DNA from 4 places in the Serratia rubidaea genome. Region 4 is predicted to be linked to each of the others. Evidence: predicted binding sites of a transcription regulator. Region 4 holds the regulator's gene; each other region holds the start of a gene.
What was found. Region 4 encodes PurR, which represses purine synthesis genes. Its sites were predicted from a motif close to CANGCAAACGTTTGCNTG; they were not measured.

Region 1 (7,927 bases), 1.1 Mb from region 4:
GATTTTGTCATCCACGTCGGTCACGTTGCGCACGTAGTTCAGATCGTAACCGAGATAGCGCAGGTAGCGCGCCACCACGTCAAAAGCAACGAAGGTGCGGCCGTGGCCGATATGACACAGATCGTAAATGGTTACCCCGCACACATACATACCGACCTTTCCGGCATGAATTGGTTTGAATTCCTCTTTTTGACGACTCAGGGTATTAAAAATCTTTAGCATCGGGACATTCCGTGGTGTGCGTTGTAACAATATTAATTAACAGGGATCCGCGTATTGAACCCCGAAGGCCGCAGTAATGCAAGGTTAAGGCCAAGGAATGCTGACATCATCGGCAGAAAACCCTGCGTCGCGCGCCGCCTTCCGGTGTTATCTTATAACAAAACCCGGCGAACAGACAGCGCAAGCCAAGCCCGCTGCTGACTCGCTAATAGAGATATGTTATAAGGTCGGTCTGATTGTTTGCAGCCCGCTGTAACATCTCACTTCACCTTGTTAGGATTAAAACTATGGTTACTTTCCACACCAATCACGGCGACATCGTCATCAAGACCTTTGCCGACAAAGCACCGGTCACCGTTGAAAACTTCCTGAACTACTGCCGCGCAGGTTTCTACGACAACACCATTTTCCACCGTGTTATCAATGGCTTTATGATTCAAGGCGGTGGTTTTGAACCTGGCATGAACCAGAAAACGACCCAGTCGCCAATCAAAAACGAAGCCAACAACGGCCTGCAGAACACCCGCGGCACCCTGGCCATGGCGCGCACCAACGACCCGCACTCCGCCACCGCACAGTTCTTCATCAACGTGGTTGATAACGACTTCCTGAACTTCCGCGGCGAAAACGCGCAGGGCTGGGGCTACTGCGTATTTGCCGAAGTGGTAGAAGGCATGGACGTGGTCGACAAGATCAAAGGCGTGAAAACCGGCCGCAGCGGCATGCACCAGGACGTACCGGTCGAAGACGTGGTCGTCACCAGCGTAACCGTCAGCGAGTAACCGCGACGGCATGCACACGCTGTTTATCGCAGATCTGCATTTATGCGCACAGGAACCGGCAATTACTGCCGGTTTTCTGCATTTTTTGCAGCGCGACGCCGTTCACGCGGACGCGTTATACATTCTTGGCGACCTGTTTGAGGCCTGGATCGGCGATGACGATCCGGAACCACTGCACGCCGAGATCGCCGCCGCGCTGAAGGCGCTGCAGCAGGCCGGCGTCCCCTGTTACTTTATCCACGGCAACCGCGACTTTCTGCTGGGCAAACGCTTCGCCCGCGCCAGCGGCATGACCCTGCTGCCGGAAGAACAGGTGCTGGAGCTGTACGGCCGCCGCGTGCTGATCCTGCACGGCGACACGCTGTGCACCGACGATACCGACTACCAGCACTTCCGCCGTCGCGTGCACAATCCGCTGATTCAGAAGCTGTTTCTGGCGCTGCCGCTGCGCTGGCGTCTGAAGATTGCCGCCGGCATGCGCGCCCGCAGCCAGCAAAGCAATCAGCACAAGACGCTGGATATCATGGACGTGAACCCGCAGGCGGTTGCGCAGACGATGGAGCGCCACGACGTGCGCTGGATGATCCACGGCCACACGCACCGTCCCGCCATTCATCAACTTTCACTGCACGGCGCAGCGGCGCACCGCGCGGTATTGGGCGCCTGGCACCAGGAAGGCTCAATGATCAAAGTCAGCCGCGACGACGTCGAGCTGATCGCCTTCCCGTTCTGATAAATCGCTAACCTACTGACTTCAGGCGCGAGTGAAAGAATTCGCGCTTTTCACGGTGAAAACCGGCTACGCAACCGTTTTCCTTGCCGGGCGCCCGTGGTATGCTCTACGCCCTCAAATGGCTTGCCGCCTCAGGCAATTGGCCAACGCTTGTACAATACAGGAGCCTTACACCCATGGGAGCCAACGCCGCTTCAGCCACCACCGCTGGCGCTAAAATCGCAATTGTAATGGGATCGAAAAGTGACTGGGCCACCATGCAATTTGCGGCCGACGTCCTGACCTCGCTTGATGTCCCGTTCCATGTTGAAGTCGTCTCCGCTCACCGCACGCCGGACAAACTGTTCAGCTTCGCCGAACAGGCCGACGCCAACGGTTTCGATGTGATCATCGCCGGCGCCGGCGGCGCGGCGCACCTGCCGGGCATGCTGGCGGCGAAAACGCTGGTGCCGGTGCTGGGTGTGCCGGTGCAGAGCGCGGCGCTGAGCGGCGTAGACAGCCTGTACTCCATCGTCCAGATGCCGCGCGGCATTCCGGTGGGCACGCTGGCGATTGGCAAGGCGGGTGCGGCCAACGCCGCCCTGCTGGCGGCGCAGATCCTGGCGCGTCACGACGGCGCACTGGCGCAGCGGCTGGCCGACTGGCGTCAGGCGCAGACCGACGAGGTGCTGAGCAACCCGGACCCGCGGGAGGAAGCATGAAGCCGGTTTGCGTACTGGGCAATGGCCAGTTGGGCCGCATGCTGCGTCAGGCCGGCGAACCGCTGGGGATCGCCGTCTATCCGGTCGGTCTGGACGCCGAGCCGGAGGCGGTGCCGTATCAAAACAGCGTGATTACCGCCGAGATTGAGCGCTGGCCGGAAACCGCGCTGACGCGCGAGCTGGCGACGCACGGCAGCTTCGTCAACCGTGATATTTTCCCGCGTCTGGCCGACCGCCTGACGCAAAAGCAGCTGCTCGACCAGCTGAAGCTGGCGACCGCACCGTGGCAACTGCTGGCCGACGCGGCCGAGTGGCCGCAGGTGTTCGCCACGCTGGGTGAGCTGGCGATCGTCAAACGCCGCGTCGGCGGCTACGACGGCCGCGGTCAGTGGCGTCTGCGCCCCGGCCAGGAAAACGAGCTGCCGGCCGACGCCTACGGCGAATGCATCGTCGAGCAGGGCATCAATTTCTCCGGCGAAGTGTCGCTGGTGGGCGCGCGCGCTCACGACGGCCGCTGCGTGTTTTATCCGCTGACCCATAATCTGCACGAAGACGGTATCCTGCGCACCAGCGTGGCGCTGCCGACGCCCGATCCGGCGCTGCAGCAGCAGGCGGAGCAGATGCTGTCCGCAATCCTCAACGCGCTGGACTATGTCGGCGTGATGGCGATGGAGTGCTTTATCGTCGGCGACCGTCTGCTGATCAATGAGCTGGCGCCAAGGGTGCACAACAGCGGCCACTGGACGCAAAACGGCGCCTCCATCAGCCAGTTCGAGCTGCATCTGCGCGCCATTCTCGGCCTGCCGCTGCCGACGCCGGTGGTGAACACCCCGTCGGTGATGGTGAACCTGATCGGCACCGGTGTGAACAACGACTGGCTGGCGCTGCCGCTGGTGCATCTGCACTGGTATGACAAAGAGGTGCGCGCCGGCCGTAAAGTCGGCCACCTGAACCTCAACGATCCCGATGCTGGCGCACTGCGGCAGGCGCTGCAACAGCTGGCGCCGCTGCTGCCCGCCGAGTACCAAAGCGGCCTGGCGTGGGCACAGCAGAAGCTGGCGTAATCTGCGCCGCTAGCAACAAGGGTTCACGCTGGTGAACCCTTCAAACTGCTGACAAAGCCTGTTATTAGGGAGAGCGTGGCGATGGGGTCGTAGCGGCGTAAGCCGCCGGACAAATTTGCCGGGAGCAAATTTGAACAACCGCCAGGTTGGCCCGTAGGGTGGGACGCAGGGACGCGTCCCATAATCCCCCTCGTTACGCTAGGCCCGAGTATCTCGGATTCTCAGACCACGTTGTCATCAATCTCAAGGGTTCACGCAGGTGAACCCTTTTTTATCTCTGCATGAACACCACCTCCTATGGAGGTGGTCAGCAACAAGTTGGCTCTGCCAGTAATGCTACTCATGGGAAAATCCGAATCTGTTATCCCCATAACTGATAAGGATTTAACCATGAGTAGATTCCAGAAAGCATCTCATGTGCTCTGGTGTTGTCAATATCATATTGTATGGACACCCAAGTACCGATTTCGCATCCTTAGGAATAATGTTGGCAAAGAGGTCTACAAGCAGATAAGGATCTCAAGTGAGCAACTCGGGATAGAAGTGGTAGAGCTGAATGTTCAGATAGATCATGTCCATTTACTGGTAAAAGTCCCGCCACGTCTTTCTATTTCACATGTGATAGGTCATTTGAAAGGTAAAACAGCCCTTAGGCTGTTCAGCAAATTTCCCTATCTGCGGAAGAACAAGTTGTGGGGAAATCACTTCTGGGCGCGGGGTTACTGCGTAGATACCGTAGGTATAAATGAAGAAATGATAAGAAAGTACGTGAAGTATCAGGAAAAGCATGAAGTTGAAGAGAGCCAGCTTCCACTAAAAGAGGTGTGAAGCGAAGGCTCTCAGAGTCTGAGCTAAGTACGCCCCTCTGGGGCGCTATCAATGCCACCTGCTATGCAGGTGGTTTTTTACTGGCGTTAGCCGTCGTAGCGGCGGAACAGCGCCTGTCCGCGCAGCAGCCGGACGCCCAGCCAGCCGCCGCACAGTGACAGCAACAGCGCGCTGAGCAGCGGCAGCGCCCACCACAGCAGCGGCGTCGGCTGCCACGGGAAGTCGAACACCCGGCTCTGCAGCTGCCACAGCGCGGCTTCAGCGCCCAGCGCCGCCGCCAATCCCGCGGCCAGCCCCAGCAGCGCAAACTCGCACCACAGCGTCCGCCGCAGCAGGCGCTTGCTTGCCCCCAGCGTGCGATACACCACCAGCTCCTGACGGCGCTGGCGCATCCCCACCTGTACCTGCGCCAACAGCAGCAGGCCGCCGCACAGCACTACCAGAATCACCATCACCTCCAACGCCCGGCTGACCTGCTGCAGCACGCCGCCGACCTGATGCAAAATGGCGCCGATATCCAACAGGCTGAGCGTCGGGAACTGCCGGTTCAGCAGGGTCAGCACGCTGCCGTCGCCGCCGTAGCGGAAACTGGTCAGCCAGGTCTGCGGCTGGCCGTCCAGCGCGCCCGGCGGGAAGATAAAGTAGAAATTAGGCCGCAGGCTCTCCCAGTCCACCTGCCGCAGGCTGGTGACCTTGGCCTGAAACGACTGGGTATCGCCGCTGAAGGTCAGCGTGTCGCCCAGCTTCACCTTCAGCCGCTCCGCGATGCCGGCATCCATCGATACCTCGCCGCGCTGCGGCGGCCACTGACCCGCGGTCAGCGGATTATGTTCCGGCCGCTGCGCCAGCCAGGTCAGGTTCAGCTCGCGATTGACCGCCTCGCCGCCGGGATCGTCCTCGCGCACCAGCTCCGTTGCCGCCCGCTGATTAATCTCCGTCAGGCGTACGCGCACGATCGGATAGAAGGTTTCCGGCGCGATCTGATGCTGCTGCAGGAAAGCGCGCACCTGCGGCACCTGCTGCGCCGTCATATTCATCAGGAAGTAGTTCGGCGCCTCCGGCGGCAGCTGCTGCTGCCAGCGCTCCAGCAGATCGCCGCGCAGCACCAGCAACAGCGCCAGCAGCATAAACGACATGGAAAAGGCCGCCAGCTGGCTGACGGTGACCCACGGCTGATGCAGCAGCCGGTTGACCGCCAGCCGCAGCGCCAGGTTGCGCAGCCGGATACGGCGCAGCAGCGCGATACAGCCCCAGCCGATTGCGCCGAGCAGCAACGCCAGCACCACCGTACCGGCCAGCACTGACCACAACAGCGTGCTGCCGCCCATCAGCAGGCTCAACAGCGCCACCACAATCAGCAGCGCCGCCGGCAGGAAATAGCGCAGCGGCCAGACGTTGGCCACCACGTCGCGCCGCAGCACCCGCAGCGGCTGGGTCGCCAGCAGCTGCCGGTAAGGACGCAGCCCCACCAGCAGAGAGATCATCACCAGCGCGCCCAGCGCCCACAGCCACGGCCAGCCTCCGGCGGCCGGCAGCGCGTTGGGCAGCACCGGCGCCAACAGCCGGATCAGCAGCGCCTCAAACGCCAGCCCCAGCAGGCTGCCGCACAGCGCCGCCAGCAGCAGCACCGCCAGCCACTGGCCGATAATCAGCCGCCGCAGCGCCTTGCGTCCGGCGCCCAGCGTTTTCAGCACCGCTATCAAATCATGGCGGCTGCGGCAGTAGTGGCTCATTGCCACCGCCACCGCGGCTACCGCCAGCAACAGCGTCAGCAGCGCCGACAGCAGCAGGAATTGCTGCGAACGCTGCAGCGATTTGCCCAGCGCGCCGCCGGCGTTCTCCGTATCAAACCAGCGCTGGTCGGCCTTCAGCTGCGGCGTCAGCGCCGCCGCATAACGCGCCAGATCCGCCTCGGCGCCGGCGAACATATAGCGGTAGGTCAGGCGGCTGCCGGGCTGCACCGCGCCGGTTTTCTCAACGTCCGCCATATTGATCAGAATACGCGGTGCGGTCTGGAAAGGATTAAAGCCGGCGTCCGGCTCCTGCAGTATCTCCCCGGCGATGCGCAGCGTGGCGTCGCCGACGTCCAGCTCATCGCCCACCTTGACGCCCAACAGCGCCAGCAGGCGTGGCGCCACCAGCACCGTGCCCGGCTGCGGCTTGACGTCCGCCGGCCGCGTTTCCAGCCTGCCGTACAGCGGATAGGCCAGATCGGTCGCCTTGACGTTAGCCAGCTGCGGCCGATCGCCGGCATAGGTCATGGTGGTAAAAGAGAGCTGACGGCTTATCCGCAGGTTTTGCCGGCTGGCGTCAAGCAGCCAGCCTTCCGGCACAGGATGCGCGCTGCGCAGCACCCGGTCCCCGGCGATAAAATCACGGCTCTGCTGGCTCAGCCCTTTTTCCATCCGGTCGCTGATGCTGCCGAGCGCCAGCACGCAGGCCACCGCCAGCGTCAGCGCCAGCCAGACAATCAGCAGCGACGGCGAACGCCATTCACGCCAAAACCAGCGCCAAATCATGCTTCCTCCCACAGCTTGCCGTCACGCAAGCGCAGCCGGCGCTGGCAGCGCGCCGCCAGCGTTTCGTCGTGGGTCACCAGAATCAGGGTGGTGGCAAAATCACGGTTGAGGGAAAACAGCAGGTCGGCGATGCGCTCGCCGGTCTGACGATCGAGATTGCCGGTCGGCTCATCGGCAAACAGCACGCGCGGCCGGCCGCTGAAAGCGCGCGCCAGCGCCACCCGCTGCTGCTCGCCGCCGGACAGCTGCGCCGGCAGGTGATCCAACCGCCGTCCCAAACCAAGCTGCTCCAGCAGTTGCACCGCCTGCTCGCGGCTGCGGCGATCGCTCTCGCCGCGCAGCAGCGCCGGCAGCTGTACGTTTTCCAGCGCGTTCAGCGTCGGCACCAGCATAAAGGACTGAAAGACAAACCCGACGTTGTTGGCGCGCAGCGCCGCGCGCCCCTCTTCATCCAGCGCGCCCAGCGATTTCCCCAGCAGATGCACCTCGCCGTCGCTGCCGTCGTCCAGCCCGGCCAGGATCCCGAGCAGCGTCGACTTGCCGGAACCGGACTCGCCGATCAGCGCCAGCGTCTGCGCAGGTTTGACAACCAGCTCGACTCCGGTGAGGATGGTGAGCTGATGCTCACCCTGACCAACGTGCTTACTAAGATGATGAACTTCAAGAACGTTTTCCGCTGGCATTTTCCCATCCTTTTATTGTTGGCTTTATTCAGTTTACGTGCGGCGGCTGCCGATACGTTATTGATTCTTGGCGACAGTCTCAGCGCCGGCTACCGTCTGCCGGTGGCGCAGGCCTGGCCGGCGCGGCTGGCCGAACAGTGGCAGAAACAGCCCGGCGGCCCCAAAGTGATCAACGCCAGCATCAGCGGCGACACCGCCGCCCAGGGGCTGGCGCGCCTGCCGGCGCTGCTGAAGCAGCATCGGCCGCGCTGGGTGTTGATTGAGCTCGGCGCCAATGACGGACTGCGCGGTTTTCCGCCGCCGGATCTGCAGCGCGACCTTGAGCAAATTATCACCCTGACGCAGCAGGCGGACGCCCGCCCGCTGCTGATGCAGATTCGGATACCACCGAACTA
Region 2 (7,927 bases), 470 kb from region 4:
CTTCTTTCACGCTGCTTAATGGCGCGCTGCCGCTGAGCAACGCGCCGCTGCTGGCGTTTTCCAGCCCGGCCAGCAGGCGCAGCAGGGTGCTTTTGCCGCAGCCGCTGCGGCCGACCACGGCGACAAACTGGCCGGAGGTGATGCGTAGCTGCAGATTATCCAGCACCGTGCGGTTGCCGTAGCGCTTGGCGATGGACTCCAGGGTGACGGGCGTCCCCTGGGGAATACGGGTCGGAGTCGTCATGATGCTTCCCCTTGTTTCAGTTGATAAGCCGGGTGCCAGCGCAGCCACAGGCGTTCCAGCCACTGTGCGCTGACGTCCGCCAGTTTGCCGAGCAGGGCGTAGAGCACGATGGCCACCACCACAATGTCGGTTTGCAGAAATTCGCGGGCGTTCATCGCCAGATAGCCGATGCCGGAATTGGCCGAAATGGTTTCGGCGACGATCAGCGTCAGCCACATCAGCCCCAGCGCAAAGCGCACGCCGACCATGATGGAAGGCAGCGCGCCGGGCAGCACCACCTGGGTAAACAGGCGGAAACCGCTCAGGCCATAGCTGCGCGCCATTTCCAGCAGCCCGCGGTCGATATTTTTGATGCCGTGATAGGTATTGAGATAAATCGGGAACAGGGTGCCGAGCGCCACCAGGAAGATTTTTGCCGATTCATCAATACCGAACCACAGGATCACCAGCGGGATCAGCGCCAGATGCGGAATGTTGCGCAGCATCTGCACCGAGCTGTCCAGCAGGCGTTCCCCCCAGCGGGACAGGCCGCTGATCAGGCCCAGCAGCAAGCCAAGGCTGCCGCCGATGCCAAAACCGATCAGCGCGCGCCAGCTGCTGATGGTGAGGTGCTGCCAAAGTTCACCGCTTTGCGTCAGCGTCCAGAACGCCGTCGCAACGGCGCTGGGGGCCGGCAAAATGCGGCTGGAGAGCCAGCCGGCCTCAACGGCGATCTGCCAGAAAACCAGCAGGGCGATCGGCAGGATCCAGGGGGCTAAACGGTGCAGCAGGCGCTGTGTGCGATGGCTCATAACTGGCTCCTTAGCTTTGCGACGCCCGCTGCGGCGCATAGATATTGGCGATGACTTCCCCCTGAGGCGCGACCGGACGCAGCGGCGCCGGCGCGGCGTGTTGCGCGACATCCAGATGCGGGAACAGCAGTTCGCCAACGCGATAGGCCTCTTCCAGATGCGGGTAGCCGGAAAGAATAAAGGTGTCGATGCCTAAATCGGCGTACTCCCGGATGCGTTGCGCCACCGTCGGGCCGTCGCCCACCAGCGCGGTGCCGGCGCCGCCGCGCACCAGGCCAACGCCCGCCCACAGGTTAGGGCTGATCTCAAGGTTATCTTTCTTGCCGCCGTGCAGCGCCGCCATGCGCTGCTGGCCGACCGAATCAAAACGGGCGAAAGCCTGCTGCGCGTCGGCGATGGTTTTATCGTCCAGATTGGCGATCAGACGGTCGGCGGCGCGCCAGGCTTCGTCGTTGGTTTCACGCACGATCACATGCAGCCGGATGCCGAAGCGCACCTTACGGCCCTTGGCGGCGGCTTTGGCGCGTACTTCGTCCAGCTTCTGTTTCACCTGCGCCGGCGGCTCGCCCCAGGTCAGATACAGCTCTACCTGGTCGGCGGCCAGATCCTGCGCGGCGGCCGACGAGCCGCCGAAGTAGAGTGGCGGTCGCGGCTGCTGAACCGGCGGGAACAGCAGTTTGGCGCCTTTGACCTGAATATGCTTACCGCTGAAATCGACGGTTTCCCCTTCCAGCACCCGGCGCCAGACGTGGGTAAACTCCGCCGAGGCTTCATAGCGCTCTTCATGGTTAAGGTGCAGCCCTTCGGCCGCCAGTTCGTCCGGGTCTCCGCCGGTGACCAGATTAAACAGCGCGCGGCCGTTGGAGAGGCGATCCAGCGTTGCCGCCTGCCGCGCCGCCAGCGTCGGGGAGATAATGCCGGGGCGCAGCGCCACCAGGAATTTCAGCCGCTGCGTGACGGGGATCAGGGACGCGGCCACCAGCCAGGAGTCTTCGCAGGAGCGTCCGGTCGGGATCAGCACGCCGCCGAATCCCAGGCGGTCGGCCGCCTGGGCAATTTGTTGCAGATAGCCGTGATCGACGCTGCGCGCCCCTTCGCTCGATCCCAGATAGTGACCGTCGCCGTGGGTGGGTAAGAACCAAAAGATATTCAGGCTCATAATAAGCTCTCCTCAATTATTGGGCGCTGGGCTGCCAGACGCGTTGGGAAATATCCAGCTTCACCGGCACCAGATGATTGGCGTAGAACAGATCGGCGGTTTGCTGCTGGGCTTTGATGGTGTCGGCGCTGAGCGGCGTAATGGTGGTGACCGGCCGGTGATCCAGGTAGGCGGCGATCACCGGCTGCGGCAGGCCGATGGTTTTGGCCAGCAGGGCGATGCTCTGCTCGCGGTCGCTGCGGGACAGCGCGTCAGCCTGCGTCAGCACCTTCAGCACCTGTTGAATAAACGCGCCGTTGGCTTCGGTATATGGCCGGGCGGCCAGATAAAACGAACCGGTCTGGTTGAGCTTGCTGCCGTCGGTCAGCACCCGTACGCCGCCCTGCAGCAGCGCCGCCGAGTAGTAGGGATCCCAAATCGCCCAGGCGTCGACGTTGCCCTGCTGGAAGGCGGCGCGGGCGTCGGCCGGGGTCAGATACACCGGCTTGATGTCGGTAAATTTCAGGCCGGCCTGCTGCAGGGCGCGCAGCAGCAGATTGTGCGAACTGGAGCCTTTCTGGAAGGCGACCTTGTGCCCCTTCAGTTCGGCAACGTCGTGGATCGGGCTGTTTTCCGGCACCAGAATCACTTCCGCCTTGGGCTTGGGCGGCTCTACGCCGACGTACAGCAAATCGGCGCCGGCGGCCTGGGCAAAGATCGGCGGAATATCACCGGTGCTGCCGACATCAATACTGCCGACGTTCAGCGCCTCCAGCATCTGCGGCCCGGCGGGGAATTCGGTCCAGCTGATTTTGGTCTGCGGGAAACGCTGTTCCAGCAGACGATGACTTTTCGCCAGCACCAGACTGACGGAGCCTTTTTGGTAACCGATGCGCAGCTGCTGGGGGCCGGGATCGGCCGCGGCGCCGTAGGCCACGCCCAGCGTCAGAGCGGCCGTCAGCGATGTGGTCTGCAGCCAGCGGCGCCAGGAAGAAAGTCGCGTCATCATTATTTCCTTATTGGTGGTGTTTATCGGCAGGGTCAGGATTGCGTCTGCAGCAACGCCTCTGCGGAGGAGGGCGCAGGTTGACGACGGCTCAACGCCAGATAAAGGCTGTTCAGCGCTTCCTCCAGCCGCAGCGCCACGGCATCGCTGGGGGTTAACCGCTCGCCCTGCGTGGTGAGCTGGCCGTCATCGGCAAAGACGCCGTGCAGCACCTCCTGGGCTTTTAACGCCGATAGCACCGGCTTTAAGGCGTAATCCACCGCCAGCATATGGCCGACGGAGCCGCCGGTGGCCAGCGGCAGCACCACTTTGTGTTCCAGCGCGCGTTCGGGCAGCAGGTCCAGCAGGGTTTTGAGCGCGCCGGAAAATGACGCCTTATACACCGGGGTGGCGATTAGCAACCCGTCGGCCTGCGCCAGGCGGGCGGCGAAGGTTTTAATCGCCGGGCTGTTGAAATTGGCGCGCAGCAGATCTTCGGCGTCGAAGTCATACAGGGTGTAAGGCTCCACCTCAACGCCGCGCCGCTGCAGCCATGACTGGGCAATATTCAGTAACCCCGCGGAGCGGGAGGGGAGACGCGGGCTGCCGGCCAGAGTTATAACGCGCATAACCAATCCTTATAACTAAAAGTTAGGTTTAATGAGTAAAAGATGAGTAAGTGTTTTAAAGCTAACAGCAAAGCGGCCGGTTTTTTAAATCTCATTTTTGGCTTTGGTTATGCGCAAATGCGGATTGGCGGTATGAGGCGGGATCGGCGGGAAAACGTTTGCGTAAAAAACGCTTTTTTTGCGCGGAATCAATTCCAATTACGCCGGGGATCCCGGATAATACGCCCCCGGTTTGTAACTAACCCAATAGCGTTCGGGATGCGGCGGCCACTTCCGCATTCTGGGGATAACCGGGAAATCAGGAGAGTACATGTACTACCCCCTCATCAGGAAAGCGTTGTTCCAGCTCGATCCAGAGCGCGCGCATGAATTGACCTTCCAGCAACTGCGCCGTGTCACCGGCACCCCTTTCGAATTTCTGGTGCGCCAGTCGGTGCCGACCAAACCGGTTACCTGCATGGGGCTGTCTTTTAAGAACCCGCTGGGGCTGGCCGCCGGTCTGGATAAAAACGGCGAATGCATTGATGCGCTGGGTGCGATGGGCTTCGGCTTTATTGAAATCGGCACCGTGACGCCGCGTCCGCAGCCGGGCAACGATAAGCCTCGCCTGTTCCGCATTGTTGAAGCGGAAGGCATTATCAACCGCATGGGCTTTAATAACCACGGCGTGGATAACCTGGTTGATAACGTCAAAAAATCCCACTTTGGCGGCATCCTGGGGATTAATATCGGCAAGAATAAAGATACGCCGGTTGAAGAGGGCAAAGACGATTATCTGATCTGCATGGATAAAGTTTATCCGTATGCCGGTTATATTGCGATCAACATCTCATCGCCGAATACCCCGGGATTAAGATCCCTGCAGTATGGTGAAGCGCTGGACGATCTTTTGGCGGCGGTTAAAAATAAGCAGGCGGAGTTACATGAGCGCCATCACAAATATGTGCCGGTCGCGGTAAAGATCGCGCCGGATCTTTCTGAAGAAGAGTTGATCCAAATTGCCGACAGTTTGGTTCGCCATAATATTGATGGGGTCATCGCTACCAATACCACGCTGGATCGTAAACTGGTGCAGGGATTAAATTACTGCGAGCAGGCCGGCGGCCTGAGCGGCCGTCCCGTTCAGTCGCTCAGCACCGAAGTGATCCGTCGTCTGTCGCAGGAGCTACAGGGCAAACTGCCGATTATCGGCGTCGGCGGAATTGATTCCCTGACCGCCGCGCGTGAAAAAATAGCGGCGGGGGCGACGCTGGTGCAAATTTATTCCGGCTTTATCTACCACGGTCCGCGTTTGATTAAAGATATCGTTAACCACATCTGATATTTTTTTCCTTTCAGACCTTGTCGGGGGTTTATTTATTCCCCCGGCTCGTCTATATTTTGTCCATTAGGCTAAATATCGTTCGCGGAATTATCCGATGTTTAGACCAGATTTTCGGTGGTAAACTCACCCTTTGGGGTAAATTATATGACCGGTTTGAGCAGCGGCGCACCGCGAGCGCGGCTTCTTTTTATGCCGGATATATTCGTTGGCGAGTGGCGATAAAGGACAAACGATGAAGATAAAACCTGACGATAATTGGCGTTGGTATTTTGACGCCGAACACGACCGGCTGATGCTTGATTTGGCCAACGGGATGATCTTTCGTTCGCGTTTTCCGGCCAAGATGCTGACGCCGGACGCCTTTAACGAATGCGCGTTTTGCGTCGAGGATGCCGCGCTGTACTTTACCTATGAAGAACAGTGCAAACGCACCAAACTCAGTCACGAGCAGCGTGCGGAGCTGGTGCTGAACGCGCTGGTGGCCTACCGCTTCCTCAAGCCGCTGATGCCGAAGAGCTGGCACTTTGCCCAGCAGCATTTCCCGCTGCAGCCGAAAAACGGCGAGCTGGCGGCGGTCAAGGTGATGGACAGCGGACAGGATGCGCGGCTGCTGGTGGTGGAAGCCGGCGATAACGCCAGCTTGTGCTTACTGGCGCAGGGACAGCTGACGGTAGCGGGGCGCACCATGGTGTTCGGCGACGCCATCAAGGTGATGCACGACCGCCTGAAGCCCTATGCGCACGATGCCGATACCGCCCCGGCGTATGACAGAGCGGTCTGAGCCTAACGTAACGTCAGGTCGCTTTTAGGTATACAGCTGCAAGACAGAATCGTGCCGTCATTCGCCACTGCGCTTTTTGTCAGCGGCGCCACTTCGCCGTTGACCAGCGTCATTTGGCAGGTTCCGCAGATCCCCGCCCGGCAGGAGTAGGGTACGCGGATGCCCTGCTGCTCTAACTGCTCCAGTAAAATCTGCTGATTGTTGCCGCTAAACACCTGGCCCTGATAGTCGATGGTAAGGCTTTGCGCCTGGTTTTGCGGCGCCTGCACCTTTTCGGTTACCTTGCCAGCGTGGTACGGGCGCGGCGGTTTGTTCGACAGCACCTCCACCGTATCGCCAACGCGGATAATTCCGCTGTTGCGGGCAATCATATTCTGACCAAAATCCACATCGCCGTTATCCGCCGTGCGGAAGCTTTGCAGCGTCGTCAGCGGCTCGCCGCTCGGGTGTTTGCGTCCGCGTTCGGTGCTGACGGTGGTCAGCACGCAGCGGCTGCACGGTTTGACCAGATCGAACATCACCTCGCCCACGCGGATCACCTGCCAGCCGTCTTCGGCCCAGGGCGCGGCGCCGGTCACCACCAGGTTAGGGCGAAACTGCTCCAGTTTGACGCCGGCGGGGCAACGCTGCTGCAGATCGCGGAATGAGGCCTCATTGATCAGCAGGAACGGATAGCCGTCGGCAAAGGAGAGCGGCACCTCCGGGTGTTTTTTCACGCGGCGGCTCAGCGCCGGCCCGAGCCAGCGCAGCTGGACGTCACGCTGGAAATAGCCGCTCAGCCACTGGTTGATGGCCGCCGGCGCCACCCGGGCGGTGAAATGGTTGCCCCACACTTCGGTCGGCTGCTGCTCGGCGGCAAAGTCGTCAAAGCGGATGGTCGCGCTGTCGCCGTCGGGCGCCGTCAGATACAGGCCGTCCGCCAGCAGCGCCGGTGTGAACAGCACCATCTGCGGATATTGCCGCGCGGTAATAAAGGTGCCGTCGGGGCTGGTGATCATAAAGCTGCGATCGAACGCCAGTCCGTGGTTCGCCACCTGGGCGTGGGAAAGCTGCAAGCCGCGTAAGGATTTCACCGGATGGACGTAAAGCCGAGAAAGCGTGATCACCCTTGCCTCCGTGGGTTTTGTAAATAGAGAGGAGCAACTTTATGACAAGCGGTGCGGATTAGCTATAATGCGCAACAATTTTCTTTTTGGTGATAAGTACGATATGAACTCTTTGTTTGCTAGCACAGCGCGTGGATTGGAAGAACTGTTAAAAAGCGAACTGGAGCGGCTTGGCGCCCACGCCTGTAAAGTCGTGCAGGGCGGGGTACATTTTCAAGGCGACGATCGTCTTCTGTACCAAAGTCTGCTGTGGAGCCGCCTGGCTTCACGCATTTTGCTGCCGCTGAATGAATTCCGCGTGCACAGCGATCTGGATCTCTACCTTGGCGTGCAGGCGATCGACTGGACGTCGATTTTCGGCGTGGATAAAACCTTCGCCGTGCACTTCAGCGGCGTGAACGAAGAGATTCGCAACAGCCAGTACGGCGCGTTGAAAGTGAAAGACGCCATCGTCGACAGCTTTACCCGCAAAATCGACCAGCGCCCGACCGTGGCGAAACAGCAGCCGGATATCCGCATCAACGTCTTCCTGCAGCGCGATATGGCCAGCGTGGCGCTCGACCTGAGCGGTGAGGGTCTCCACCAGCGCGGCTACCGCGATCTGACCGGCCAGGCGCCGCTGAAAGAGACTCTGGCGGCGGCGATCGTACAGCGCTCCGGCTGGCAGCCTGGCACGCCGATGCTGGATCCGATGTGCGGGTCCGGTACCTTACTGATTGAAGCGGCGATGATCGCCGCCGATCGCGCGCCGGGGCTGCATCGCCAGCACTGGGGCTTCAGCGCCTGGAACGGCCACAACGCCGAGCTGTGGCGTGAAGTGGTGACCGAAGCGCAGGTGCGCGCCCGCCGCGGGCTGCAGGAAACCACCTCGCGTTTCTTCGGCTCGGATATCGACCGCCGGGTGATTGATATGGCGCGCGCCAACGCCC
Region 3 (7,927 bases), 1.5 Mb from region 4:
CTTGACCGGCCCGATAATCATCCGGGTAAACAGCACCACCAGCAGCACGCTGACCAGAAACAGCAGCAGCGCCTGCCAGCCGAAATACTGGCCCCGCTCGGCGATGGCCTGCTGCAGCTGCTGGCCGCGGGAAAACACCACCGCCCGCGTCGCCTGCACCATTTCCGCATTGGAACTGGAGAAGGACTCCAGCAGGGCCGAGGCCTCTTTATCCGGACCGCTGCTCTGGCACTGGATGGTCGCCAGCTGTGTTAACAGCTGACGCAGGGTTTGATAATAGCGTTCATCGGGCAGGATCGGGGCATGCGCATCGAGCATTTGCGAATATTGCTTCCGCTGATTCTGATACAGCCGCCCCAGCGTGGGGTCGACCAGCACGCAGTACTGACGATAGCTGCGCTCCATCTCCAGCGCTACGCTGGTCATCGCCTCGCTGCGGCGCGCATCCACCAGCGTCGTCCGGTTGATGTCAGCCGCCTGCGCGCTGAGATGATCGAGACTCTGGTAGGCCTGATAAGCCAGCACCAGCAACGGCAGCAGCACCAGCAGAAACGCCATCAGCACCAGCTGGCGCAGCGAGCGGGGGAATAAACGCCATCTTTTCAACGAAATCATCTCATTGTCCCTTATCTGCCCTGATGCTAACCGAGTCTTCAGCAAGAGAAAAGCCTGAACGCCGGAATCGGTTGCGAAGTTTTACCGGGTATGCGGTTTAAGCGAATAATGACGGGAAAATGTGGGCGCGAAGGAGGCTGAGAATTGACGTTGGGGCATGACGCCCCAGCGCAAGGAAGATGTGGATGCCCGTTGGCCTCGTCCCCTGGGTGATGTAGCGCGAACGCTGGCATCGAACAGGACGAATAGCATCCTAATGTATCCGGAATTGATGAAAAGGCTCATCACAGTTGGATACAGGCGGTGCCTCACTCCACGTGTCGCCCGATGCTTGATAAAGTCGCGTCAGCGGCAATTATCGGTTTGGTTGGACGATAGGCACCATTTCTTTGGCATCATTCGGAGGCTTATGAGGCAGGATGTCCGCCCTCTGGCGGCGCCGTCATAAAAAGTTGAATGAGCAACTGCAGATAATAATGCACACATCATGCCAAGTTTTCAATAATATTTTTAATATATTGATTTTATTTAAATTTAATTTTTATTGTCTATTTTCAATCCGAACATCGGCGCCTTACGGTCGCTGCTTTCTTCGCCATGCCGTCGCCAAAACCCGACACCTTAAGTGAATTCGACCATGACCATTATAAATCAATAGGTTAAGTGTCACCTTTTAGCGACAGTACAAGTCACAACTGTCGCAAAATACCGACACGTCCGATAAAAACATCTAGATTCAAGGAATTAAAAAAGGGAACGTCACCGTTCCCTTTATCTCGCACCGGCCGGGCCTGCTGCGGCCCGACCTGAAAAGTCCCGTTAACCCAGCTGGCGACGGGCGTTGCGGAACATCCGCATCCACGGGCTGTCCTCGCCCCACTCTTCCGGGTGCCAGGAGTTGCTGACGGTACGGAATACGCGTTCAGGGTGCGGCATCATCACCGTCGCACGCCCGCTGGCGCTGGTCACCGCGGTGATGCCGTTTGGCGAGCCGTTCGGGTTGGCCGGGTAGTTCTCCGTTACCTGACCGGCGTTATCCACGAAGCGCAGCGCCACCAGATTATGGCTCTCCAGCGCCGCCAGATGGGCCGCGTCACGCACTTCCACATGGCCTTCGCCGTGTGAAACCGCAATCGGCATCCGCGAACCGGCCATATCCTGCATAAACAGCGACGGGCTGGCCGCCACTTCCACCAGGCTGAAGCGCGCTTCAAAACGGTCCGACAGGTTGCGGACAAAGCGCGGCCAGTGTTCGGCGCCTGGGATCAGGTCACGCAGGTTAGACAACATCTGGCAGCCGTTACACACGCCCAGCGCCAGCGTCTGCGGACGATGGAAGAACGCGGTGAACTCATCGCGCACCCGATCGTTAAACAGAATGGACTTCGCCCAGCCTTCACCGGCGCCCAGCACGTCGCCGTACGAGAAGCCGCCGCAGGCCACCAGCGTGTGGAAGTCCTGCAGGCCGCGACGCCCGGACAGCAGATCGCTCATATGCACGTCAACTGCGTCAAAGCCGGCGCGGTGGAACGCCGCCGCCATCTCTACGTGCGAGTTGACGCCCTGCTCACGCAGCACCGCCACCTTCGGACGCGCGCCGCGGGCAATATAAGGCGCGGCGATGTCCTCGTCCGGCGCAAAGGTCAGTTTGACGTTCAGCCCCGGATCGCTGTCGTTCTGTTTGGCCTGATGCTCCTGATCGGCGCAGGACGGGTTATCGCGCAGGCGCTGCATCTGCCAGGTGGTTTCCGCCCACCAGGTGCGCAGGGTGCTGCGGCTTTCGCTGTATACCGGCTGCCCGCCGCTGTTGATCGCAAAGCGATCGCCCTGCAGTACGCGGCCGATGCGGTGCACGTTATCCACCAGGCCATGCTGTGCAAACGCCTGCAGCACCGCCTCGACCCGGTCGGCGCTGACCTGAATCACCGCCCCCAGCTCTTCGTTAAATAATGCCGCCAGCGTATCCGTCCCCAGCGCCTGAATATCCGCCTCCACGCCGCAGTGGCCGGCAAAGGCCATTTCCGCCAGCGTCACCAGCAGGCCGCCGTCGGAACGGTCGTGGTATGCCAGCAGCGCACGCTCGGCCACCAGTTGCTGCATGGCGTTAAAGAAGCCCGCCAGCTGTTCAACATTGCGCACGTCCGCCGGCTTGTCGCCCAGCTGACGATACACCTGCGCCAGCGCGGTCGCGCCCAGCGCATTGTGGCCGTTGCCCAGGTCGATCAGCAGCAATTCAGTCTCACCCTTGTCGGTGCGCAGCTGCGGCGTCACGGTGTGGCGCACGTCTTCCACGCGGGCAAAGGCGGTGATCACCAACGACAGCGGCGAGGTCATCTCACGCTGTTCGTCGCCTTCCTGCCAGCGGGTTTTCATCGACATCGAGTCTTTACCCACCGGGATGGTGATGCCCAGCGCCGGACACAGCTCCTCACCCACCGCTTTCACCGCCTCATACAGGCCGGCGTCTTCGCCCGGGTGGCCCGCCGCGGCCATCCAGTTGGCGGACAGCTTCACGCGTTTGAGCGAACCGATTTCCGTCGCCGCCATATTGGTCAGCGCTTCACCGACCGCCAGACGACCGGAAGCGGCAAAGTCCAGCAGCGCCACCGGCGCGCGTTCGCCGATCGACATTGCTTCACCGTAGTAGCTGTCGAGGCTGGCGGTGGTCACCGCGCAGTCGGCAACCGGGATCTGCCATGGGCCGACCATCTGGTCACGCGCCACCATGCCGGTGACGGTGCGGTCGCCGATGGTGATCAGGAAGGTTTTTTCCGCCACGGTCGGCAGATGCAGCACGCGCTTCACCGCGTCCGCCAGCGTAATCGCCTCGCGCGCCACCGGCTCGCCCTGCGCCTGTAGCCGGGTGACGTCGCGTGTCATCTTCGGCGTTTTACCCAGCAGCACGTCCAGCGGCATATCGATCGGCTGGTTGTCGAAATGCGCGTCGTTCAGCGTCAGGTGCTGTTCTTCGGTCGCCTCGCCGATCACCGCGTACGGCGCGCGCTCGCGGCGGCAGATTTCATCAAACTGCGCCAGCTGTTCCGGCGCCACCGCCAGCACGTAGCGCTCCTGCGATTCGTTACACCACACTTCCAGCGGGCTCATGCCCGGCTCATCGTTCAGGATGTCGCGCAGTTCAAAACGACCGCCGCGGCCGCCGTCGCTGACCAGCTCCGGCATGGCGTTGGACAAACCGCCGGCGCCGACGTCGTGAATAAACAGAATCGGGTTTTCCGCGCCGAGCTGCCAGCAGCGGTCGATCACTTCCTGACAGCGACGCTCCATTTCCGGGTTGTCGCGCTGTACCGAGGCAAAGTCCAGATCGGCGTCAGACTGGCCGGAGGCCATGGAAGACGCCGCGCCGCCGCCCAGGCCGATATTCATCGCCGGGCCGCCCAGCACCACCAGCTTGGCGCCGACGGTGATTTCACCTTTTTGCACGTGGTCGGCGCGGATGTTGCCGATGCCGCCGGCCAGCATAATCGGCTTATGGTAGCCGCGCAGCTCGACGCCGTTATGGCTGTTGACCTGCTCTTCATAAGTACGGAAGTAGCCGAGCAGCGCCGGACGGCCGAATTCGTTGTTAAACGCCGCGCCGCCCAGCGGGCCTTCGGTCATGATGTCCAGCGCGGTCACGATGCGCTCCGGCTTGCCGAAGTCCTGCTCCCACGGCTGTTCAAAGCCCGGGATGCGCAGGTTGGAGACCGAGAAGCCCACCAGACCGGCCTTCGGCTTCGCCCCGCGTCCGGTGGCGCCCTCATCGCGGATCTCGCCGCCGGAGCCGGTTGCGGCGCCCGGCCATGGCGAGATGGCGGTCGGGTGGTTATGGGTTTCCACTTTCATCAGGATATGTGCGTCTTCCTGATGGTAATCGTAGCGGTCGCTGCCCGGTGCGGCGAAGAAGCGGCCGACCTGCGAACCTTCCATCACCGCGGCGTTGTCTTTATAGGCCGACAGCACGTGATCCGGCGTCTGTTCAAAGGTGTTCTTAATCATTTTGAACAGCGATTTCGGCTGCTGCTCGCCGTCAATCACCCAGTCGGCGTTGAAAATTTTATGGCGGCAGTGCTCAGAGTTGGCCTGCGCAAACATATACAGTTCGATATCCGTCGGGTTGCGCCCCAAACCGGTAAAGGCATTCAGCAGGTAGTCAATTTCATCCTGCGCCAGCGCCAGGCCAAGCTTGAGGTTGGCCTGCTCCAGCGCGCCGCGCCCTTCACCCAGAACGTCCACCGTCTGGTAAGGGGCCGGCTGATGATGGGCAAACAGCTGCTGTGCCTGCTGCAGATCGTCAAATACCGTTTCCATCATGCGGTCGTGCAGCAGCGCGGCCAGCCGTTGCCACTGCGCCTCGTCCAGCGTCGGCGCGCTGATGTAAAACGCCAGGCCGCGCTCCAGACGCAGTACCTGCGTCAGGCCGCAGTTATGGGCAATGTCGGTCGCCTTGGAGGACCACGGGGAAATGGTGCCCGGACGCGGCGTCACCAGCAGCAGGCGGCCTGTCGGGGCATGTTCGGCGAGAGAGGGACCATACTTGAGCAACCGCTGAAGTTTGGCATGTTCTTCGGCACTTAGCGGTGCGCTAACATCGGCAAAGTGGACGTACTCGGCATAGATATCACTGACCGGAAGTTGTGCGTCCTGACAGCGGGACAGCAGTTTGGTAATACGAAAAGCCGACAAAGCGGGCGAACCACGCAGTATTTCCATAATCAAAGTTCTCTCGTCTTCGAAGCAGCTGGTTTCAGCGCTTCATTGGGCGCAACAGGGGAAAACGCGCGCCATTATAGAGAATCCGCGCCGCCGACGAAACCGTTTGCGTGGCGATTCTTGATAATTCCTAATTCTGCCGTCTGATTGTCATATTGTGTCAATAAAGTTGCACACTGGCGTTTTGTTACGCAAAATGCCCGCGAATACTGTCGATATCCCCATACTAATAAATGCTTTCCGGCCGATGCAGACAGGCGTCGCCGCGAGATAACTATTTGAAACACCAAAAGCTAAACTACATTCTCATCGGCGTTATCGCCGTGCTTCTGGCTCTCGCGCTCTGGCCGAACATCCCCTGGCGCAGCGGACAGGGCGGGCAACTCGAAGAGATCAGATCCCGGGGAGAGCTGCGCATCAGTACGCTCAACTCGCCGTTAACCTATTTCACAACGCCCAAAGGCCCGAGCGGCCTGGACTATGAATTGGCGAAACGCTTCGCCAATTACCTGGGCGTGAAACTGGTCGTTTTGCCACATCAAAACATTAACGATCTGTTTGACGATCTCGACGACAACGACGCCGATATTCTGGCCGCCGGCCTGATTTACAATCAGGAGCGTCTGAGCCGCGCCCGCACCGGCCCGGCCTACTACTCCGTGTCTCAGCAGCTGGTATACCGGCTGGGCAACGCGCGGCCGAAAACCTTCGCCGATATAAAAGGCAAACTGGCGGTGGCCTCCGGCTCCGCCCACGTCAGCACCCTGAAGCAGCTGAAACACGACAAATTCCCCGACCTGCAGTGGGAATCCTCCAGCGATCTGACCTCGCGCGAGCTGCTGGAACAGGTGGCCGCCGGTAAACTGGATTACACCATCGGCGACTCGGTCAGCATCGCGCTGCTGCAGCGCATCCATCCGCAGCTGGCGGTGGCCTTCGACGTCGCCGACGAGGAGCCGGTCACCTGGTACCTGAAACGCAGCAGCGACGACAGCCTGTACGCCGCCATGCTGGACTTCTACAGCCAAATGGTGGAAGACGGCACGCTGGCGCGCCTGGAAGAAAAATACCTCGGCCATGTCGGCAGCTTCGACTATGTGGACACCAAGACCTTCCTGTCGGCAATCGACTCCGTGCTGCCCACCTACCAGCCGCTGTTCCAGAAATACGCCACGGCGTTTGACTGGCGTCTGCTGGCGGCGATCGCCTACCAGGAGTCGCACTGGAACCCGCTGGCAACCTCGCCGACCGGCGTGCGCGGCCTGATGATGCTGACCCGCGCCACCGCCGACGGGCTTGGGGTGAGCGACCGCCTCGATCCGGAGGAGAGTATTCAGGGCGGCGCGCTCTATCTGCAGCGCCTGATGGCGAAAATCCCGACGACGGTGCCGGAGGACGAGCGGATCTGGTTTGCGCTGGCGGCCTATAACATCGGCTGGGGGCATATGCTCGATGCGCGCAAGCTGACCAAAATGCAAAGCGGCAATCCGGACAGCTGGGTCGATGTAAAGCAGCGCCTGCCGATGCTCAGCCAGAAGCGCTACTACCCGCAGCTGACCTACGGCTATGCGCGCGGACGGGAAGCCTATAACTACGTAGAAAACATCCGCCGCTATCAGGTCAGCCTGGTGGGATACCTGCAGGAGAAAGAGAAAAAAGCCGAGCAGGAGCGGCAGACGCAGGCCGCCATGATGCAGAGCTACCCGGCGGTGCCGGCCAAGCTGGCGCTCAGCCTCGACTAATCCGCCGCGCCGGCCGCACGCTGCGCCAGCTTCAGCGCCTTTTTCTGTTCACGCCGCAGGCGGAAAAAGTTACTCAACGTCGCGGCGCACTCTTCCGCCAGCACGCCGGCGGTGATCTCCACCTGATGATTCATCCCCGGATGGCGCAGAATATCCACCAGCGAACCCGCCGCGCCGGTCTTTTCATCCGACGCGCCGTACACCAGACGCCGGATGCGGCTGTGCACCATCGCGCCCGCACACATCACGCACGGTTCCAGCGTCACGTACAGCGTCGCATTCAGCAGACGGTAGTTCTGCAGCACCGCACCGCCCTGCCGCAGCGCCATAATCTCCGCGTGGGCAGTGGGATCGTGGCGGCCGATCGGCCGGTTCCAGCCCTCGCCGATGACCTGATTGTCCAGCACCAGCAGCGCCCCTACCGGCACCTCGCCCTCTTCCTGCGCACGCTGGGCCAGCGTTAGCGCCTGGCGCATCCAGTAATCATCATTATATTCGCTCATTATTTCGCTCCTCGTGCGCTTTGCGGCGGGCATTATACACAGTAGCCGATTCCCGCTCTTCTTTTGTCGCCGGACAGTCCGCAGCGGCGTGGTTTCATCCGTCCTTTTTCCCGGCGCACGCGTTTTATTCGCCAAATCATTGTGGTAGATCATAACTCCCGCTGCCCGGACGGCGTAACGTAGTAGCTATAAAATCAATAACTTCAAGGAGCGCACAATGGCTGCTGCAACATTTTATATTCCTTCCGTCAACATGATTGGCTCCGGCTGCCTGGAAGAGGCGGCTAAAACCATGCAAGAGCAAGGCCTGCGCCATGCCCTGATCGTCACCGACCGGGTGCTGAACGACATCGGCGT
Region 4 (7,927 bases):
CGCAATTTATTTTCCTGCGCCTGTTCCAGCGTCTCGGCGCTTTTCCAGTAGCCGCAGGAATATTGCATATAAGGATCCAGCATCAGGGTAAATAAATCGTTGCCGAGATCGTAATGCTCTTTCCCCACGATCCACGCGCGTTTTTTGGACTGCAGATTGGTCAGGCGCGCGGCGGCAATGCGCAGCGTGTCTTTAAAATGGTGGGGGAGTTTTCTTTCCAGGCCGGCGGTCAGCACGCGTTGAAAGAAACAGTCCAGCCGCTCGCACTCCCACCAGCCGTCCATATAACTTTCGCCCAGCCCGAGAGAGCCTTCCTGCAGCACGCGTTTAAAAAATTCGGGGTTCTTTACCTGAATATCGAAAGGTCGGGTGCCGTTTATTTCTATATCGGCCATGCTGAGCATTTCATGGGCGATACGATACCATTGGTTATCCTGGATGCTCAGATCTTCTAAACACGATGAACTCATTTAGTTTCTCCATCACCTTTCTTCTGACTTATGGCCACCTAAAAAGCTTAGCCAATTTGGGTAGGCACATACGTATACCTGCGGAAGATTGCACCGCGGCGTCCGATATCCGACATGAACAGAGGAAAATTCAAAAGAGAAGCCCGTACCGGCTGGCAGGGTAAACTCATCAATTAAAGTAAAAAAGTGACGCCATTGGCGACCACGAAACGCCACGGGTTAATACGAGAAATTGCTATGTTATTTTTAGCGCTTTTTTGAGTATAGGCCTGCCGAGACGCTTACTCAACCGTAAATCGTGCTCGGCAGACATGTCATTTAAGTGAATATTATTATGGGTAATTATGACGCAGAGTTAGCATGCTGACGGTGCTCGGCGTCCTGTGGGCGTGCGCCGCTGCCGCGCTGCAGCAGATAGCCGGCGGCGGCCAGGACGACCGTGGCAACCATTACCGTTACCGTCGCCAGCAACGGCTGCGCGATATAGGCGGACACCAGCATACTGGCGACGAAACACAGGCCCAGCTGCAGGGTATTTTGCAGCGCCGCCGCTTTACCGGTGCTTTCCGGGAACGGCGTCAGCGCATTCGCCACCACGATCGGGTAGGTGGCGCCGTTAACCAGCGCCATCAGGCAGAAGGGGATCAGCAGCGTGGTCAGCGTCGGCGTGGTCAGGGTAGCAACCAGATACAGCGCCACCATGCTGACGGCGTACATCACCAGCAGCCACGGCAGCAGCGTATTGCCGTTCGTACGGCTTAATGCGCTGCGGCAGCCGAACCCCCCGAGCAGAAACGCCAGCGTCTGCGGCACGTAACTCAGGCCGATATCGTTCGGAGTGTAGCCCATACTGCCCAGAATAAACGGCGAACCGGTCAGCCAGGCGAAGAAACCGGCTGAGCAGGCGGCGTATACCAGCACGTTGCCGCTGTACAGCGGCGACTTCAGCAGCTGCAGGAAACCGATGCCGGGTGCGGCGCCTTCGTCGGCGCGCGGGCGCGGCTTGTCACGCAGCAGCAGCGTCGGCAGCAGCAACAGCAGCGTGATCGCCAGCAGCACGGCGAAAATGGCGCGCCAGCTCAGATGGTTCAGCAGCCAGGCGCCGACCAGCGGCGCCAGCGCCGGGGAGAGGGCGACCAGCGGCATAATGGTGGCGAACACCTGGTTGGCGCGGCTGCCGGGATAGCGGTCGATGACGATGGCCTGCCAGGTCACCGCGGCGGCGCAGACGCCGACCGCCTGGATAAAGCGCAGCGTCCACAGCTGCAGCGCATTAGTGGCCCACAGCATGCCAAGACAGCCGAGGCCGAACAGCGCCAGGCCAATCAGCAGCACCGGTTTGCGCCCCAGCCGGTCGGACAGCGGGCCCCACAGCAGTTGCGCAAAGGCGAAGCCGGCCAGGAAGATACTCAGGCTGGCGCTGATCGCGCCGGGAGAAATTTGCAGGTCGTGCTGCATCATGCCGAAGGCCGGCAGGTACATATCCGTGGCCAGAAAGCCGAGCATACTCAGGCCGGCCAGATAACACATAAATCCAAAGTTTCGCATAGTCGTTCTCAGTCGTTATTTGTGATGCAGGTTTTCACGCCGCGCAGTGTATCCGGCTGGATCTCTGGTTGTGAAACGGTAATATTTGCATACTGGTTTGAAAAATTTTGCAGGCAAACGCATGTGGTCTGAATATTCTCTGGATGTGGTCGACGCCGTGGCGCGTACCGGCAGTTTCAGCGCGGCGGCGCAGGAGCTGCACCGTGTCCCTTCCGCGGTCAGCTATACCGTGCGCCAGCTGGAGCAGTGGCTGGCGGTGCCGCTGTTTGAGCGGCGCCATCGCGACGTGACGCTGACGCCGGCCGGCGCGCTGTTTGTACAGGAATCGCGCGCTGTTATCAAAAAAATGCTCGACACGCGGCGTCAGTGTCAGCAGGTCGCCAACGGCTGGCGCGGCCAGGTGAAGATCGCCGTCGATCTGATCGTAAAGCCGCAGCGCTGCCGGCAGCTGGTGCTGGATTTTTATCGCCACTTCCCGGACGTTGAACTGCTGCTGCAGCCGGAGGTGTTTAACGGCGTCTGGGATGCGCTGGTGGACGGCCGCGCCGAAATGGCGATCGGCGCCACGCGCGCGGTGCCCACCGGCGGCGGGTTCGCCTTTCGCGATATGGGCTTTATGAACTGGCTGTGCGTGGTCAGCGCCGAGCATCCGCTGGCCGGGCTGAGCGGCGCGCTCAGCGATGAACAGCTGCGCCCCTATCCGGCGCTGCTGCTGGAGGATACCTCGCGCAGCCTGCCCAAACGCGTCACCTGGTCGCTGGATAACCAGCGTCGGCTGGTGGTGCCGGACTGGGTGTCGGCGGTGGATTGCCTGCGCGGCGGCTTATGCGTCGGCATGGCGCCGGCGCACCGGGTGCTGCCGCTGGTGGCGCGTGGTGAGCTGGCGGTGCTGCAGTTACAGGAGCCGTTTCCCCCCAGCGCCTGCTGCCTGACCTGGCAGCAGCCTAACCAGTCGCCGGCCATCGCCTGGCTGCTGGATTATCTGGGGGACAGTGAAACCTTGAATCAGGAGTGGCTGAGTGAGGAGCAGGGGCCGGCGGAGGCGTAAACGCGCCGGCCTGCCGTGCTTAGCGGCGGTAATCGATAAAGGGACCGTCGGCCACGGAACGCCGCTCGATCAGTTTAGGATGCACTTCGATCACCTGCGACTCCTCTCGCTTGCTGATAATACGGTCCAGCAGCATGGTGAAGGCCATTTCACCCAGACGCTCTTTCGGCTGGTGCACCGTGGTCAGGGCCGGGGTGAAGTAGCGCGCGTTGCGCACGTTGTCATAACCGATCACTGAAATATCCTGCGGTACGCGCAGGCCCAGCTCGTCCGCGGCGCAAATGGCGCCCATCGCCATAATATCGCCGCCGCAGAATACCGCCGTCGGGCGGTGCTTTTGCGACAGGATCTGGTGCATCGCCTTATAGCCGGATTCCGGTTCGAAGTCGCCCTGTACGATCCACTCGTTGCGCAACTCAATATTGGCTTCCTGCAGGGCCTTCAGGAAACCCTGATGGCGGCCGCCGCCGGTGTTGCGCGACAGCTGGCCGGGGATGGCGCCGATCTCGCGGTGGCCGCGTTCGATCAGATAGCGGCCCGCCAGATAGCCGCCTTCGAAGGCGTTATCGATAATGGTGTCGGTAAAGTCACTGCGCGCCACGCCCCAGTCCATCACCACCATTGGGATATTGCGGTGGTCTTCCAGCATGCCGAGCAGCTGATCGGGGTATTCGGAACACATCACCAGCAGGCCGTCGACGCGTTTTTGCGCCAGCATCGCCAGATAGGCGCGCTGCTTGTCCAGATTATTGTGCGAGTTGCACAGAATCAGGGTGTAGCCTTTGCTGTAGCAGCTGTTTTCCACCGCCTCAATCACTTCAGCAAAGTAGGGCGCTTCGCTGGAGGTTGCCAGCAGGCCGATGGATTTGGTGTGGTTGACCTTCAGGCTGCGGGCAACCGCGCTCGGCGAATAGTGCAGATCTTTAATGGCTGCCCAGACCGCCGCCTTGGTCTCTTCGGCGACGAAACGGGTCTTATTGATGACGTGGGAAACGGTGGTGGTGGAAACGCCCGCGCGTTTGGCCACATCTTTAATCGTTGCCATGTAAAGATGACTCCTGAACTCACATGTTTGCAGTATGTAAGTATGTTGTTAATCGTTTGCCTGCGTATATCCTGCTCCAAAATCTCGAAAACGTAGTTTTTAGTTTGGAAGTCGTAAGCCGCTTGCTTAGTTCGGAGGGGCGCGTGGCCGGTACGCAGCAGTGAACTGCGAATTTTGGCGTATATTGCGCAAAAGTGGAAGAGCAAATCAGCATTATCCGTCGGGAAAGCGGCGAATATTTTAATCTTGGCCCTTTTTTTGCCGCAACATTATCGGGCGTTGCGCAAAATCAATTGGGGATTGCCGCGAACTGTGGGAAAATAATTTGACCCATTAATACTGTGGGCTTTATGCTGGCGTCGAGAAACAGATAAGGGAGTTTCTGATGGAAACCGAGTTAAAATTGTCACTGTTCACCACCGCCTGCGCGCTGGTGATGATTATTGCCTTTAGTTTTATTGCTGCGCTGAACTGATTGTTCGGCGAAATATAAAAAGGCGCAGTAAACACTGCGCCTTTTCTGTTGGCCAGATAACTGACGATTACGCCAGGTTTTCCGCCACGAATGCCCAGTTAACCAACGCCCAGAAGTTTTCCAGGTAGTTAGGACGCGCATTGCGGTAGTCGATGTAGTAAGCGTGTTCCCACACGTCCACGGTCAGCAGCGGTTTGTCGTCACCGGTCAGCGGGGTAGCCGCGTTGGAGGTGTTGACGATCGCCAGCGAGCCGTCGGCCTTTTTCACCAGCCAGGTCCAGCCGGCGCCGAAGTTGCCGACGGCGGATTTGGTGAACTCTTCTTTGAACTTGGCGAAAGAGCCGAAGGACTGGTTGATGGCGTCAGCCACCGCGCCGGTAGGTTCACCGCCGCCCTGAGGCGACAGGCAGTGCCAGTAGAAGGTGTGGTTCCACACCTGCGCCGCGTTGTTGAACACGCCGCCGGTAGAGGTTTTCACGATCTCTTCCAGGGTTTTGCCTTCGAACTCGCTGCCTTTCACCAGGTTGTTCAGGTTTACCACGTAGGTGTTGTGGTGCTTGCCGTAGTGGTATTCCAGCGTTTCAGCGGAAATGTGCGGTTCGAGAGCGTCTTTGGCGTACGGTAATGCAGGTAATTCAAACGACATTGCTTTCTCCTTATTGATATAGCGCCAGATGCCCATGGCCGCCTGCGGGATGTGGTGGTGCGGGTGACCCCTCAGACGAAACCGTGCTGCTTATACCCGTCATACTTCAGGCTGCAGAGACGTTGGCTGCGTTCAGTCATCCCGCAGTAAGTCCTTCGGGATGCCTTCCCTTGCCGCTGTCCGCCACGCGAATTATTGCGGGTATATCCGGGCATCGAGTTGTTATGTTTTTTTTAAGGTTATTAATTCTAACGACTTTCAAAGGGAAGGGAAGGTTTAAAACGTGCTAAGCGTTCAACTGCTTAAAGCGTCGACAGTGACGCCGGCGGGGGATAAATGGCTGAGCCAGGCTCAGCCATGGGGGAACTAACGCACGTTTTTCGGCGTCATCACGCGGCGGGCGCCGACGTAGTGATTCTGCCAGTAGTCATTATCCAGCTGGCTGATGCGGATATCCTTGCCGGTGCGCGGCGACTGAATAAACTTGCCGTCGCCGAGATAAACGCCGACGTGATCGGCCGCGCCGCGGTTGTTAATGCGGAAGAATACCAGATCGCCTTTTTCCAATTCGCTTTTCTTAATCGGCGCCGCATCGCGCAGGTGATACATTTCATTCGCCGTACGCGGCATTTTAATTTTCATCACGTCTTTATAGGCGTAATAAATTAACCCGCTGCAGTCGAAACCGGTGCGCGGCGAGGCGCCGCCCCAGCGATAGGGCTTGCCCATCTGATTCATCAGCTTGGCCATCGCGGTCTGCTTCGCCCGCTGGTAGCGTTTTTTATGCGCGGCGGTCAGTTTAAGCGGTTTATCGTCGCTCAGCAGTTTGCTGGTGGCCTGGCCGTGAGTGCGATGACGTCCGTAGCCTTTTTTATAACCTTTCTTCGGCGGGGTAACTTTAATTTTTGCCAGATGCGTTGCTTTACGCGTGGATTTAACGCGGGTGGTTTTCTTGGCGGTTTTAATCGTCGAGCTTTTAACCGTTTTAACCTTGGTGGTTTTCGGCGTCGCGGCGGTGCGGCTTTTTTTATTGCTCTTCAGCGCTTTCTTTTTCCTGCGCTCGTCCGGGCGCGCGTCGCTGACGTGGCTTTTGCGCGGTTCGGCGGCCACGCGCGACTGTGGCGCAGCGTGCGCCAGATTGAAGAACAGCTGGGTAAACAGCAGCACAAAAAGCGTAACAATTAGACGCATGTCGACGTTACCAACCTTGGTCCCGAGTCAGAGATTGAATTAAACACAGTATTCCCCAAATCCGCGATATAAAACAGCGCGGAACTTAATAAAGCGTAATCCATATTGTGAGAAAACGTTAATAACATTTCCCCTGACTGAAATTTAATCGCCGAGCGAGGAAAAAAGCGTCGCCTTGCCCGCGCTGGTTAATATTCCGTCGCCGGACGGCGCTGAAAATATATTAGTGAAATGGTCGGATTAAAAATGTTATTCTGCGGGCATGTTTAGCGCGCAGGGGCGTTGCCGGAGCCGCAGGTGCGGCCGGCGGAATGTCCTTGCAAAAGATGGCGTTTTTTTGCAACGGCCGCAGCCGCTACAATAGCCCGGTGTAACGCATGTTGTAGCCATCCGATGGCTTGAGGAAGCAATAATGACGACGATTGAAAGAATTCAGCAACAAATCGCAGAAAACCCGATTCTGCTGTACATGAAAGGTTCGCCGAAGCTGCCGAACTGCGGCTTCTCCGCCCAGGCCGTGCAGGCGCTGTCCGCCTGCGGCGAGCGTTTTGCCTACGTAGATATTCTGCAGAACCCGGACATCCGCGCCGAGCTGCCGAAGTACGCCAACTGGCCGACTTTCCCGCAGCTGTGGGTTGACGGCGAACTGGTCGGCGGCTGCGATATCATCATCGAAATGTATCAGCGCGGCGAACTGCAGTCGCTGATCAAAGAGACGGCGGCAAAGTATAAGCAGGAAGATCAGCAGTCGTAACGGCGCTGTTTCTGACGTAAAGCACGTGGGCGCAGCCGGCACAAACCGGCAGCGCCCATTTTTTTGCGTTACTCGTCGTCGCCGGCGTCAAGCGCCAGCGGCCAGCCGCCGAGTCGTTTCCAACGGTTGACCAGCTCGCAGAACAGCAGGGCGGTCTGCTCGGTATCATACAGCGCGGAGTGCGCCTGGCTGCTGTCGAAGGTCATGCCGGCGGCAATGCAGGCTTTGGCCAGCACGGTCTGCCCCAGCACCAGCCCGCTGAGCGCGGCGGTGTCAAAGGTGGCGAACGGATGGAACGGGTTACGCTTCAGGCCGGCGCGTTCTGCCGCCGCCATCAGGAAGCTGTGGTCGAAGTTGGCGTTGTGCGCCACGATAATCGCCCGGTTGCAGCCTTGCTCTTTCAGGCCTTTGCGCACCGCTTTGAAAATGGCGTGCAGCGCGTCATATTCACTGACCGCGCCGCGCAGCGGGTTGTGCGGATCGATGCCGTTGAACGCCAGGGCTTCCGGCTGCAGGTTTGCGCCTTCAAACGGCTCAACGTGGAAATGCAGCGTCTCATCCTGCTGCAGCCAGCCGTCCTCATCCATTTTCAGCGTTACGGCGGCGATTTCCAGCAGCGCGTCGCTCTGGGCGTTAAAGCCGGCGGTTTCTACATCTATTACTACGGGATAAAACCCACGAAAACGACCACTCAGGGCGTTAAGATCACTTTTCTCGGCCATCAGTTTCTTATCTTCATCGAATGCAGCG

Region 1: a site for PurR is predicted at 1,805-1,822, ahead of purE (5-(carboxyamino)imidazole ribonucleotide mutase). Genes of this name have one in related genera too.
Region 2: a site for PurR is predicted at 3,935-3,952, ahead of pyrD (quinone-dependent dihydroorotate dehydrogenase). Genes of this name have one in related genera too.
Region 3: a site for PurR is predicted at 5,421-5,438, ahead of purL (phosphoribosylformylglycinamidine synthase). Genes of this name have one in related genera too.

The regions. Positions count from the first base shown of each region.
Region 1 is NZ_CP065640.1:2,678,614-2,686,540, reverse strand. It holds gene cysS (cysteine--tRNA ligase) at 1-222, opposite strand, end outside; gene ppiB (peptidylprolyl isomerase B) at 510-1,004, shown strand; gene I6G83_RS12495 (UDP-2,3-diacylglucosamine diphosphatase) at 1,015-1,737, shown strand; gene purE (5-(carboxyamino)imidazole ribonucleotide mutase) at 1,914-2,438, shown strand; gene purK (5-(carboxyamino)imidazole ribonucleotide synthase) at 2,435-3,502, shown strand; gene tnpA (IS200/IS605 family transposase) at 3,893-4,330, shown strand; gene ybbP (putative ABC transporter permease subunit YbbP) at 4,417-6,849, opposite strand; gene ybbA (putative ABC transporter ATP-binding protein YbbA) at 6,846-7,532, opposite strand; gene tesA (multifunctional acyl-CoA thioesterase I/protease I/lysophospholipase L1) at 7,503-7,927, shown strand, end outside.
Region 2 is NZ_CP065640.1:3,265,424-3,273,350, forward strand. It holds gene ssuB (aliphatic sulfonates ABC transporter ATP-binding protein) at 1-244, opposite strand, end outside; gene ssuC (aliphatic sulfonate ABC transporter permease SsuC) at 241-1,035, opposite strand; gene ssuD (FMNH2-dependent alkanesulfonate monooxygenase) at 1,046-2,194, opposite strand; gene I6G83_RS15245 (sulfonate ABC transporter substrate-binding protein) at 2,211-3,179, opposite strand; gene ssuE (NADPH-dependent FMN reductase) at 3,215-3,787, opposite strand; gene pyrD (quinone-dependent dihydroorotate dehydrogenase) at 4,098-5,108, shown strand; gene I6G83_RS15260 (cell division protein ZapC) at 5,344-5,892, shown strand; gene I6G83_RS15265 (YcbX family protein) at 5,895-6,998, opposite strand; gene rlmKL (bifunctional 23S rRNA (guanine(2069)-N(7))-methyltransferase RlmK/23S rRNA (guanine(2445)-N(2))-methyltransferase RlmL) at 7,102-7,927, shown strand, end outside.
Region 3 is NZ_CP065640.1:237,399-245,325, forward strand. It holds gene I6G83_RS01085 (sensor histidine kinase) at 1-615, opposite strand, end outside; gene purL (phosphoribosylformylglycinamidine synthase) at 1,435-5,328, opposite strand; gene mltF (membrane-bound lytic murein transglycosylase MltF) at 5,604-7,067, shown strand; gene tadA (tRNA adenosine(34) deaminase TadA) at 7,064-7,570, opposite strand; gene yiaY (L-threonine dehydrogenase) at 7,788-7,927, shown strand, end outside.
Region 4 is NZ_CP065640.1:3,737,562-3,745,488, forward strand. It holds gene cfa (cyclopropane fatty acyl phospholipid synthase) at 1-470, opposite strand, end outside; gene punC (purine nucleoside transporter PunC) at 813-2,018, opposite strand; gene punR (DNA-binding transcriptional activator PunR) at 2,140-3,066, shown strand; gene purR (HTH-type transcriptional repressor PurR) at 3,086-4,111, opposite strand; gene cydH (cytochrome bd-I oxidase subunit CydH) at 4,497-4,586, shown strand; gene sodB (superoxide dismutase [Fe]) at 4,654-5,232, opposite strand; gene I6G83_RS17555 (C40 family peptidase) at 5,599-6,423, opposite strand; gene I6G83_RS17560 (Grx4 family monothiol glutaredoxin) at 6,833-7,177, shown strand; gene rnt (ribonuclease T) at 7,246-7,927, opposite strand, start outside.